Regions from separate parts of the Aeromicrobium sp. Leaf272 genome, predicted to be linked through region 2. Evidence: predicted binding sites of a transcription regulator. Region 2 holds the regulator's gene; the other holds the start of a gene.
What was found. The regulator LexA, encoded in region 2, represses DNA repair genes until DNA is damaged. The targets are predictions, from matches to a motif close to TCGAACANNTGTTCGA.
Positions count from the first base shown of each region.

Region 1: ASF38_RS16665 (DUF222 domain-containing protein) is a predicted target of LexA. The motif match lies at 2,596-2,611, and genes of this name have one in related genera.

Region 1 covers NZ_LMMY01000016.1:85,975-90,393, forward strand. Annotated here, with positions in the region: gene ASF38_RS16660 (hypothetical protein) at 286-1,464, opposite strand; gene ASF38_RS16665 (DUF222 domain-containing protein) at 1,474-2,583, opposite strand; gene pyrR (bifunctional pyr operon transcriptional regulator/uracil phosphoribosyltransferase PyrR) at 2,849-3,442, shown strand; gene ASF38_RS16675 (aspartate carbamoyltransferase catalytic subunit) at 3,439-4,404, shown strand; gene ASF38_RS16680 (dihydroorotase) at 4,401-4,419, shown strand, end outside.
Region 2 covers NZ_LMMY01000014.1:430,319-434,737, forward strand. Annotated here, with positions in the region: gene ASF38_RS14945 (hypothetical protein) at 7-1,920, shown strand; gene lexA (transcriptional repressor LexA) at 2,018-2,794, opposite strand; gene ASF38_RS14955 (LysM domain-containing protein) at 3,174-3,563, shown strand; gene ASF38_RS14960 (type 1 glutamine amidotransferase) at 3,589-4,335, shown strand; gene ASF38_RS14965 (VOC family protein) at 4,366-4,419, opposite strand, start outside.

The DNA of each region.
Region 1 (4,419 bases), on a different contig from region 2:
AAGAAACCGAACGGCCCTCTCTAAGGAGCTATGTATGAGATGACGTCTGTGAGCATCCATGCCGGCGGAGGATGCCCAGGACCAGTGATGTGTGTGAAATCGCCAGCACCGTTCGCAACCAGTAGAGCATCCGAACGACATGCCTGTCATTCGAACGGGAAATTCCTCTATGAAGTGGGCTGCCGCGTGGTCGAGCGCGAGCGCTCGACCACTTGCCCTCGGAGTCTCAGCACGGCCCCCGAGTTATGTTGCTAGTTCAAGTGAAGCGCGCCGGCTTCCTCACTTCTAGTCCCCATCTCCAGCGGAGGACTCCTCCTCTTCCTCGTCTGGCAGGTAGAGGTGGTCCTCGGATCCGGGGATTTCCTCGATAATCTCCGCCCAGCTTGCGACGGTTTGATTCCCGCTGAGCATGGTGTTGAACGAGTGCACCAGAGACTTGGAGGCCGGACGCAGTTGATTGGACAAATGCCGGAGGTCCTTCGCCGCCTGGAGTGCGCCAGTAATTCCCACACTGGCTTCCTCGACCACGGGGCGCAGTCCCCAAAGCGTTCGAAAGTAGCTCCAGGAATCCTCCTCAATCGTCTGGTCCTCGTCCTCCAGGGCCATGCTGATGATGAGCCTGACCATCACGTCGACCTCGTTGACTCGCTCGACGTACTCCGCCGAGGTCAGGTCGAACTGGCTGGCAGGTTCCTTTAGTGAATCTGCGTACTTCCGAATAAGGGTCAGACGGCCGGCAAACGACGTCGTATTTTCCACTTCGCTTCCCAGGAGGTTGGCGACCTCGCCAAGCCCATTCATCAGTCCAGTAAAGTCCTCAAGCAGCTCCACCATTCTTTCTGCGGCGACTTCTCCGGCCGCGAGTAGGTCAACTGTTCCCGGACCATCGTCGTCATCAGGGTCCGATGGATCGTCGGGGGTGTTGGATAGTGCTGTGGCGTGCTCAACCACTGACGGTTCGAGAGCCTCCATTTCATTCCAGACCCTCGTCGCCGTGACGAGTTTGCCCTCGCCAGAAAGAGCAGTCCGGAGAGCTTCGATGAGCGAGTCCCTCGCGTCGATAAGACCAGCCTCCGTCCGCTTGAACTTGACGGTGCGAATGGTGTTGACATCGAATGGCAGGTTCTCGTGCTCGCCGATCTGAATTGTGATCTTGTCTCGCGTGTGTCGAAGTCCCAGTTCGTACATAACGTTCGCGTTGCCGCCAGTGAGATCGGCGATGACTACATCAGCATCACGAAGGAACGTAAAGATCTGCTCGGGGATCTCTCCTGTTTCTGAGATCTTGTCAGCACGGATCGGCGTCATTCCAAACTTTGCGCAGGCCGGCTGGAATACGTTCTCCCACATCTGGGTGGCATTCTCATACCTCATTCGACCCGGAGTGCCCGCCGGTTCGAGCCGGTCGCCAATTGGTCCGACGATAAAGCAGGATTTGCCTGTGCCAAGTTCGCTGTCATCCATTGATCTCTCCTATGCGGTTGGATCAAGTGTAATGAGACAGAGGTCCAGATTCGGCATGCACGATTCAGAACTTGTGAGGTTGGCGAGGTCAGTGGTGCCGCCGTGGGACCAGTACTCGACGTGATGGACGTGCACGATCGGTCCGTTGCAGCCGAGTCCGCCGCAGCGTCCGCCTTGGCGGGTGACGACGGCCTTGCGTTGGGCGGGGGTGGCGAGGCGTGCGGTGCGGCCGACGTCGAGGACGGAGTGCTTGCCGGCGGTCAGGATCGGGGTGAGGGCGCTGTCGCAGAGCATCTGCTGGAGCTGGGCCGGTCCGATGGTCCCGAAGCCGGCGAGGTCGGCGGTCGTGGTGTCAGCGTCCTGGGCGAGGTCGGCGAGGTCGAGCGTCAGTGAGACGTGGGGTCGGACGCCCTTGTCCTGGGGAAGTCCGGATTCGAGGATGCTGCTGAGCATCTGGTCGAGGGCGGTGACGCGGCGTTCGTTGACGGGGCGGTCGTCCTCGGCGCAGGTGGGTGCGGAGAGCGACTGCAGGACGGTCTTGAGCTTGGTGCCGGTGTCGAACGACAGGAACCCGGTGACATGAAATCCCTCGCCGACGGCGGAGAGCTTGATGTCGTGCTTGGCCATGCCCTTGATCCAGGCCTCGTCGAGGTCGTCGGGGTGGGCAGCGTCGCGGAGCTTCTTGACCGCCTGGCGCATCTTCTTGGGCTCGGCCTTCGCCGCGAGGTCCAGCATCCAGTCCATCGAGACCTCCACGACCGCAGGGTCGATGTGACGACTCGCGTAGGTGAACGCGTCGACGTGGTCCAGCGAGATGGCCCCGGCGGTGGCGAGGTCGGCGAGCTCGGGCATGTCGTCCAGCGTCCGGGCCGACCTGCTGAGCTGGGAGGCGTCCTTGGCGTCGAGGTGCAGCTGATCGCGCAGCCAGTTCTTCACACTCGAGCAGCCCTCGGCCTCGTGGTCGCCGTGCTCGGCCATCTCGGCGACCAGGTCGACCTTCGCCGCATCGATCGCGTTCTGCACGACCTGCAGCAGCCGCAGCGCATCGGTGGTCGTCGGGTACTCACGCAACGCACGCGCAGCAGTGGTCAGCTGCTCGGCGACGTGCTGCGTAATCATGAGTCCAGACTACCGAACACATGAGCGATACTCCAGGGTCGAAAGTCCCGGAAACTACTGAGGTTGCAGCACTCCTCATGTGTGTGTCGAGACCGACGAAGCCGCGTGGGCAGGAGGAGAAGCGTGCTTCTAGCCGCGTCTACGCGTTCGGTGTCCGGGTGGCGACGGGCCACGCTCGAGGGGGGAGTGCTCGCTGCTAGGCTCGGACACGTTCCACCCGACATCCTTTAACCACCGTCCCGTGAGGCGGAGAAGGAGGTCAGACATGGTCGTGCCCGACGGCACATCCGGTCCTGACGCTCGTGCAGCCACCCCCTCCGACGTGGGGCGCACCGTCCTCGACGAGACCGACATCTCCCGGGCTCTCACCCGGATCACGCACGAGATCCTCGAGCGCAACCGCGATGCCGACGGTCTCGTGATCCTCGGCATCCCCACCCGTGGCGTGCCGCTCGCGAAGCGCATCGCCGCTCGCATGAGCGAGGTGGAGGGGCGCTCCATCAACGCAGGCGCGCTCGACATCACGATGTATCGCGACGACCTGCACAGCGGCCCCGTCCGGTCGCTGGAGCACACCGACATCCCCGACGACGTCGACGGCCGCACCGTGGTCCTCGTCGACGACGTGCTGATGAGCGGTCGCACCATCCGCGCCGCGCTCGACGCGCTCGCGGACCTCGGCCGCCCCAAGGCGGTGCAGCTCGCCGTCCTCGTCGACCGTGGTCACCGTGAGCTGCCGATCCGCGCCGACTTCGTGGGCAAGAACCTGCCGACGTCGCTCACCGAGAAGGTGCGCGTGCGCCTTGCGGAGGCCGACGACCGGCCCGACGCCGTCTCCATCGAGGGAGGCGCGGCATGAAGCACCTGCTCAGCGCCGGCGACCTCGACCGTGACGAGGCGGTCCACGTCCTCGACACCGCCGAGGAGCTCCTCGGAGTGGCGCAGCGCCCGATCAAGAAGCTGCCCACGCTGCGCGGGCGCACCGTGGTCAACCTCTTCTTCGAGGACTCGACCCGCACCCGCATCAGCTTCGAGGCGGCGGCCAAGCGGCTCTCCGCCGACGTCATCAACTTCTCCGCCAAGGGGTCCAGCGCCTCCAAGGGCGAAGGCCTGAAGGACACCGCGCTCACGCTCCAGGCGATGGGCGCCGACGCCGTGGTCGTCCGGCACGGCGCGTCGGGTGCCCCGCACCGGCTCGCGCACGAGGCATGGACGAAGGGCGCGGTGGTCAACGCCGGCGACGGCACGCACGAGCACCCCACCCAGGCTCTGCTCGACGCGTTCACCATGCGCCGCCACCTGACCGACGATGCGGCGAACGGCACCGGCGCCGACCTGTCCGGCAAGCGCGTCACCATCGTCGGCGACGTGCTGCACAGCCGGGTGGCGCGGTCCAACGCCCTGCTGCTGCACACGCTCGGCGCGCACGTCACGCTCGTCGCGCCGCCCACGCTGCTGCCCGTCGGCGTCGACACCTGGCCGGTCGAGACCTCCTACGACCTCGACGAGACCCTCGAGGGCACCGACGCGCTCATGATGCTGCGGGTCCAGGGGGAGCGGATGAACGACGCCTACTTCCCGAGCGCCCGCGAGTACAGCCGTCGCTACGGTCTCGACGTCGCCCGCATGAACCGACTGCCCGACCACGGGATCGTCATGCACCCCGGCCCCATGAACCGCGGCATGGAGATCAGCGCCGACGTCGCCGACTCCGGCCGCTCCGTCATCGTCGAGCAGGTCACGAACGGCGTCGCCGTCCGCATGGCCGTCCTGTACCTGCTGCTCGGCGGCTCCCAGAACCAGAACGAAGGAACGGCATGACCTCCTACCTCCTGC
Region 2 (4,419 bases):
GAATTGATGTTCCGTCGTACCGCCGTCCTGCTGTCTGCCGTGCTCGTCGCGACGGGCGCCCTCGTCGGGCTGAGCGCCTCCGCCGCCCAGGCCGCGACCGGAATCGAGGCGCGGTCGAACATCGTCGCCGTCGGCTCGCCCAACTCGGCCGGACACCGTCCGGTCAAGATCTACGCGCGCTGCAACGGGTCGAAGACCTGCTCCGGTCGTGCGGCGATCCTGGGCCAGACCCGGTACGTCAACTGGCCGTACAGCATCAAGGGCAACAGTGCGGGCTACATCACGGTCTACTGGCTGGGCGACGAGGGCAACACGGCTCCGACGGGCCTCGGCTCTGCCCCCGGCCAGCAGGGGACCACCTTCGAGCGCACGCTGCGGGTCTACCCCTCGGGTGCCTCGGCGCGTGACAAGACCATCACGCTGGAGCGGACCCAGGCCAGCCGGAACCTCAAGGGCACCGTGTCGGGCCCCGGCCTCGGCAGCCGCGTGACCGACGTGCAGGTGACCAGCTGGAACGTCAGCGGACTCGTCTCGCGTCGTCTCAAGACCGTCGACGTCGCGTCGAACGGCACCTACGACTTCGGTGCCGTCTCGCTCGGCACCAACAACGCCGCGTCCTACGGCTACCGGCTGAGCATCCGGGCGCGGGTCGACGGCACGGTCCGCGAGTGGTTCTGGCGCGGGACCGACGGACGGCCCACCGGCGGCGGCAAGCGCGTCAGCGAGGCGCACGCGGCCTCGGTGACCAAGTACAACGACTTCGTGGCCGACTTCCGGTTCGGCCGGATCGCCGGCACGCTCAGCGGGGCCGGGTCCACCGGCACCGACGTGCGCGTGATCGCCCCGCCCGTCACCCGGCCGACGCGCGCCTCGGACCTGCGCGGTCTCGACGTGCCCTTCTGTGCCAACGAGTACGGCGCCGACACGACGTCGGGGTCCGGCGGCTACGACATCACGTTCCTCCCGGTGAGCCAGAACGGCGACTCGCGCTACCTCGTCTCGCACGAGGGCACCAACCGGGCCGGCGTCATCACGACGGGCGGGCGCCAGTACGCCAGCTGCAACGCCGCCACGAAGTACACCTACTCCGCGAGCGACGACGACCTGATCTCCTACGGCACCGGCGGCCTGTCGGCCACCATCTCCGCCAACCTCGACTCCGGCAAGCACGCGCTCGGCTTCGACACCGACGCGACCTACACGTCGTCGATCAAGCCGCACGACACCTGGACGACGGTCCGCGAGTACGTGCCCGGCACCAAGATCCTGGACCGCCCGATCATCACGGCCGGCCACGCCAACTCCTCGGGCTTCAAGCAGTTCGAGGGTCTGCGCAACGGCAAGTACTGGGTCGAGGTCGGGCGACGGACGGGCTGTTCTGCCTGGTACCCCAGCATCTACAAGGACAACTACCTCTACCACAAGGGTGGCGAGCGCGGCAGCGAGCGCTGGAAGACCGTCAACGGCGCCTACCCCGAGTACGAGACGTCGTACCGCTACGGCTTCAAGGCCAAGAAGCCGCCGAGCGGCTACAAGGGCTGGATGTACCGCGACGCCTGCGTGGCGCAGAGCGCCGGTGACTACAAGCTCGTCACCATCAACAACGGCGACGCCACGTCGAACACCTCCAAGCTGCGCAAGGGCGCCACGATCTCGGGCAAGGTCTCGCGGATCGGCGGCAAGAGCAACAAGGAGATGCTGGTCTCGGTGTACTCCACGCAGGGCGTGCTCGTGATGCGCTCGGCGTACACGAGCTCCTCGGGCCGCTTCGTCATCCGCGGCCTCGAGTCGGGCAACTACCGGGTCCTGGTCAACGGTGACTCCTGGCGCGGGATCGGTCGCACCCACAAGGGCACGCAGACCAAGCGGGTCACGGCCGGCAAGTCCTACAGCGTCGGAACGCTCAACTTCCGCAGCTGAGCACGGCTCGCTCGGCAGCGCCCGAGTCGTGGCACGACGAGGCCCTCTCCCGTGAACGGGAGAGGGCCTCGTGGGTGATGAGCGCCGACGGTGGGTGTCAGAGGCGGCGCAGCACCGTGGTGACCTTGCCCAGGATCGTGGCGTGGTTGCCGTCGATGGGGGAGTAGTCATCGTTGTGCGGCAGCAGCCAGATCTGGCCGTCCTTGCGCTGGAACGTCTTGACCGTGGCCTCGCCGTCGAGCATGGCGGCGACGATCTCGCCGTTCTCGGCGACCGGCTGCTGGCGGACGACCACGTAGTCGCCGTCGCAGATCGCCGCGTCGACCATGGAGTCGCCGCGCACCTCGAGCAGGAACAGCGTGCCGTCGCCGACGAGGGAGCGGGGGAGCGGGAAGATCTCCTCGACCTGCTCCTCGGCCAGGATCGGACCGCCCGCGGCGATGCGACCGAGCATGGGCACGTACGTGGCCTCGGGGCGCTGGTCGCCGAAGCCCGTCTCGTCGACCTCGGAGTCGTCGGCCGAGCTGAGCGTGCGCCGCGCCTTGACCACCTCGGGCAGGAAGATCTCGATCGCGCGCGGGCGGTTCGGGTCGCGCTTGACGTAGCCGAGGCGCTCGAGGACCCGCAGCTGGTGGGCGACCGAGGAGGTGCTGGCCAGGCCGACGGCGCCACCGATCTCGCGCATGCTGGGCGGGTAGCCACGCTGCTCGATCTGGTCGCGCATGAAGTGCAGGATCTTCTGCTGCCGGCCGGTGAGGCCGGTCATCTCGTCGACGGGACCGTCGGGCAGCTCACGCACGGAGTTGCGTGAACCCTTCGGGCGGCCCCGACGCGGCGCGTCGGCGGAGGGGTCGAGGGTGCTGTCGTCGCTCATGGTCCCCACGCTAGACCTCTGCGGGGACGTTTACAAACACATGTTCGACAGCGTGTCGCGTGTTCGAACGGTGCGCTCGAGGGTCCCGCGACGGCGCTCAGGACGCCGTCCGGCGCGTGCGACGCGTCACAGTCGAACACCGTGTCGAAGATTCTTTCGCTGGAACGGCGGGCGATCTGGCGTCCTGTTCGGATTCCTGTTCGAAAGGGGGCTGCTTTTGTCGGCGCCTTCCCCTACTGTCGTACACGTGTTCGATCGAACATCTGTTCGTCGGATCCGCGGAGCACCACCGCCCCCGGAGCATCGACGTTCGAATGACATCGACAGGTGCTCGATCGACACACCAAGACCCCTTCCTCTCCCTTCCCCGGAGGTCACCATGAGCACCATCACCGTCTACGAGACCAGCCGCTTCGCCCCGTCGTTCTCTCGCGGGATCGCCTCGGCGCCGCGCAGCACCACCGAGCCGGCTGCCGTCCGGCTGACCCGTCGGGGCCGCCTCGTGCTCCTGCTCGCCGTGATCGCGGCGCTGGCGGTCACGGTCGTCGCTCTCGGCTCGTCCACCGTCGCCACCTCCGACGCCGGCGCGGTCCCGGCCACCACGGTCGTCACCGTGCAGGAGGGGCAGACGCTCTGGCAGATCGCTGCCGACGCCAACCCCGAGGGCGACGTGCGCGACACGGTCGACGACATCATGCGCATGAACTCGCTGCCGAGCGCCGGTGCGCTGCAGCTCGGCTCCGACCTCGCGGTGCCCGTCTACGAGTGACGGGCACGTCCGGCACCATGGGGGCATGAACGACGCCCCCACCCCGGCGGACCCGACCTCGTCGGACCGCCCTCTGCAGGTGCACGTGCTGGCCGACGACACCGACCGCTCCGGCGGGTACGTCACGGAGCGGTTGCGTGAGCACGGCGCCGAGCTGACCTGGATCGACCGTGACGCGATCGACTCGCCGTGGTCGGCGACCGGCGTCGACCTGGTCCTCAGCCTCGGATCGGAGCGCTCGGCGCACGAGCCCCGCTGGGCCCACGTCGTGGAGGCGGAGTCCGACGTCGTGCGGGTGGCGCTCGGGTCGGGTGTCCCCGTGATGGCCATCTGCTACGGCGCCCAGCTCGTGGCCCGTGCCCTCGGCGGCACGTCGTACCGCGGCGACGGCGCCGAGATCGGTTGGCGCCGCGTCGACACGCTCGACGAGGTCCTCTGCCCCGAGGGGCCGTGGGGCCAGTTCCACCAGGACGTGCTGAGCCCGCCACCCACGGCGCGGGTGATCGGCAGCTCGTGGTTCGGCCCGCAGTGCTTCGTCGACGAGGCCTTCGGTGCCCGCGTGGTCGCCTGGCAGTTCCACCCGGAGGTGACGCCGGAGACGTTCAGCCGCTGGGTCGACGAGAGTGCCGACCTCGTGCGGGTGAGCGGGTCGGAGCCCAGTGAGCTCAAGCGTCAGGCACTCGCGAACGCGACGCGCAGCCGTCTCGCGGCCTTCGCGCTCGTGGACGCCGCTCTCGACCACCTGGGTGTGGCGGTGCCGCGCCCGATGTGAGGGACGCTGCCGTGCGGACGAGGTGGCGACCTACTGGCTCGCGGCGAGGTTGATCAGCCACGCCACACCGAAGCGGTCGTTCAG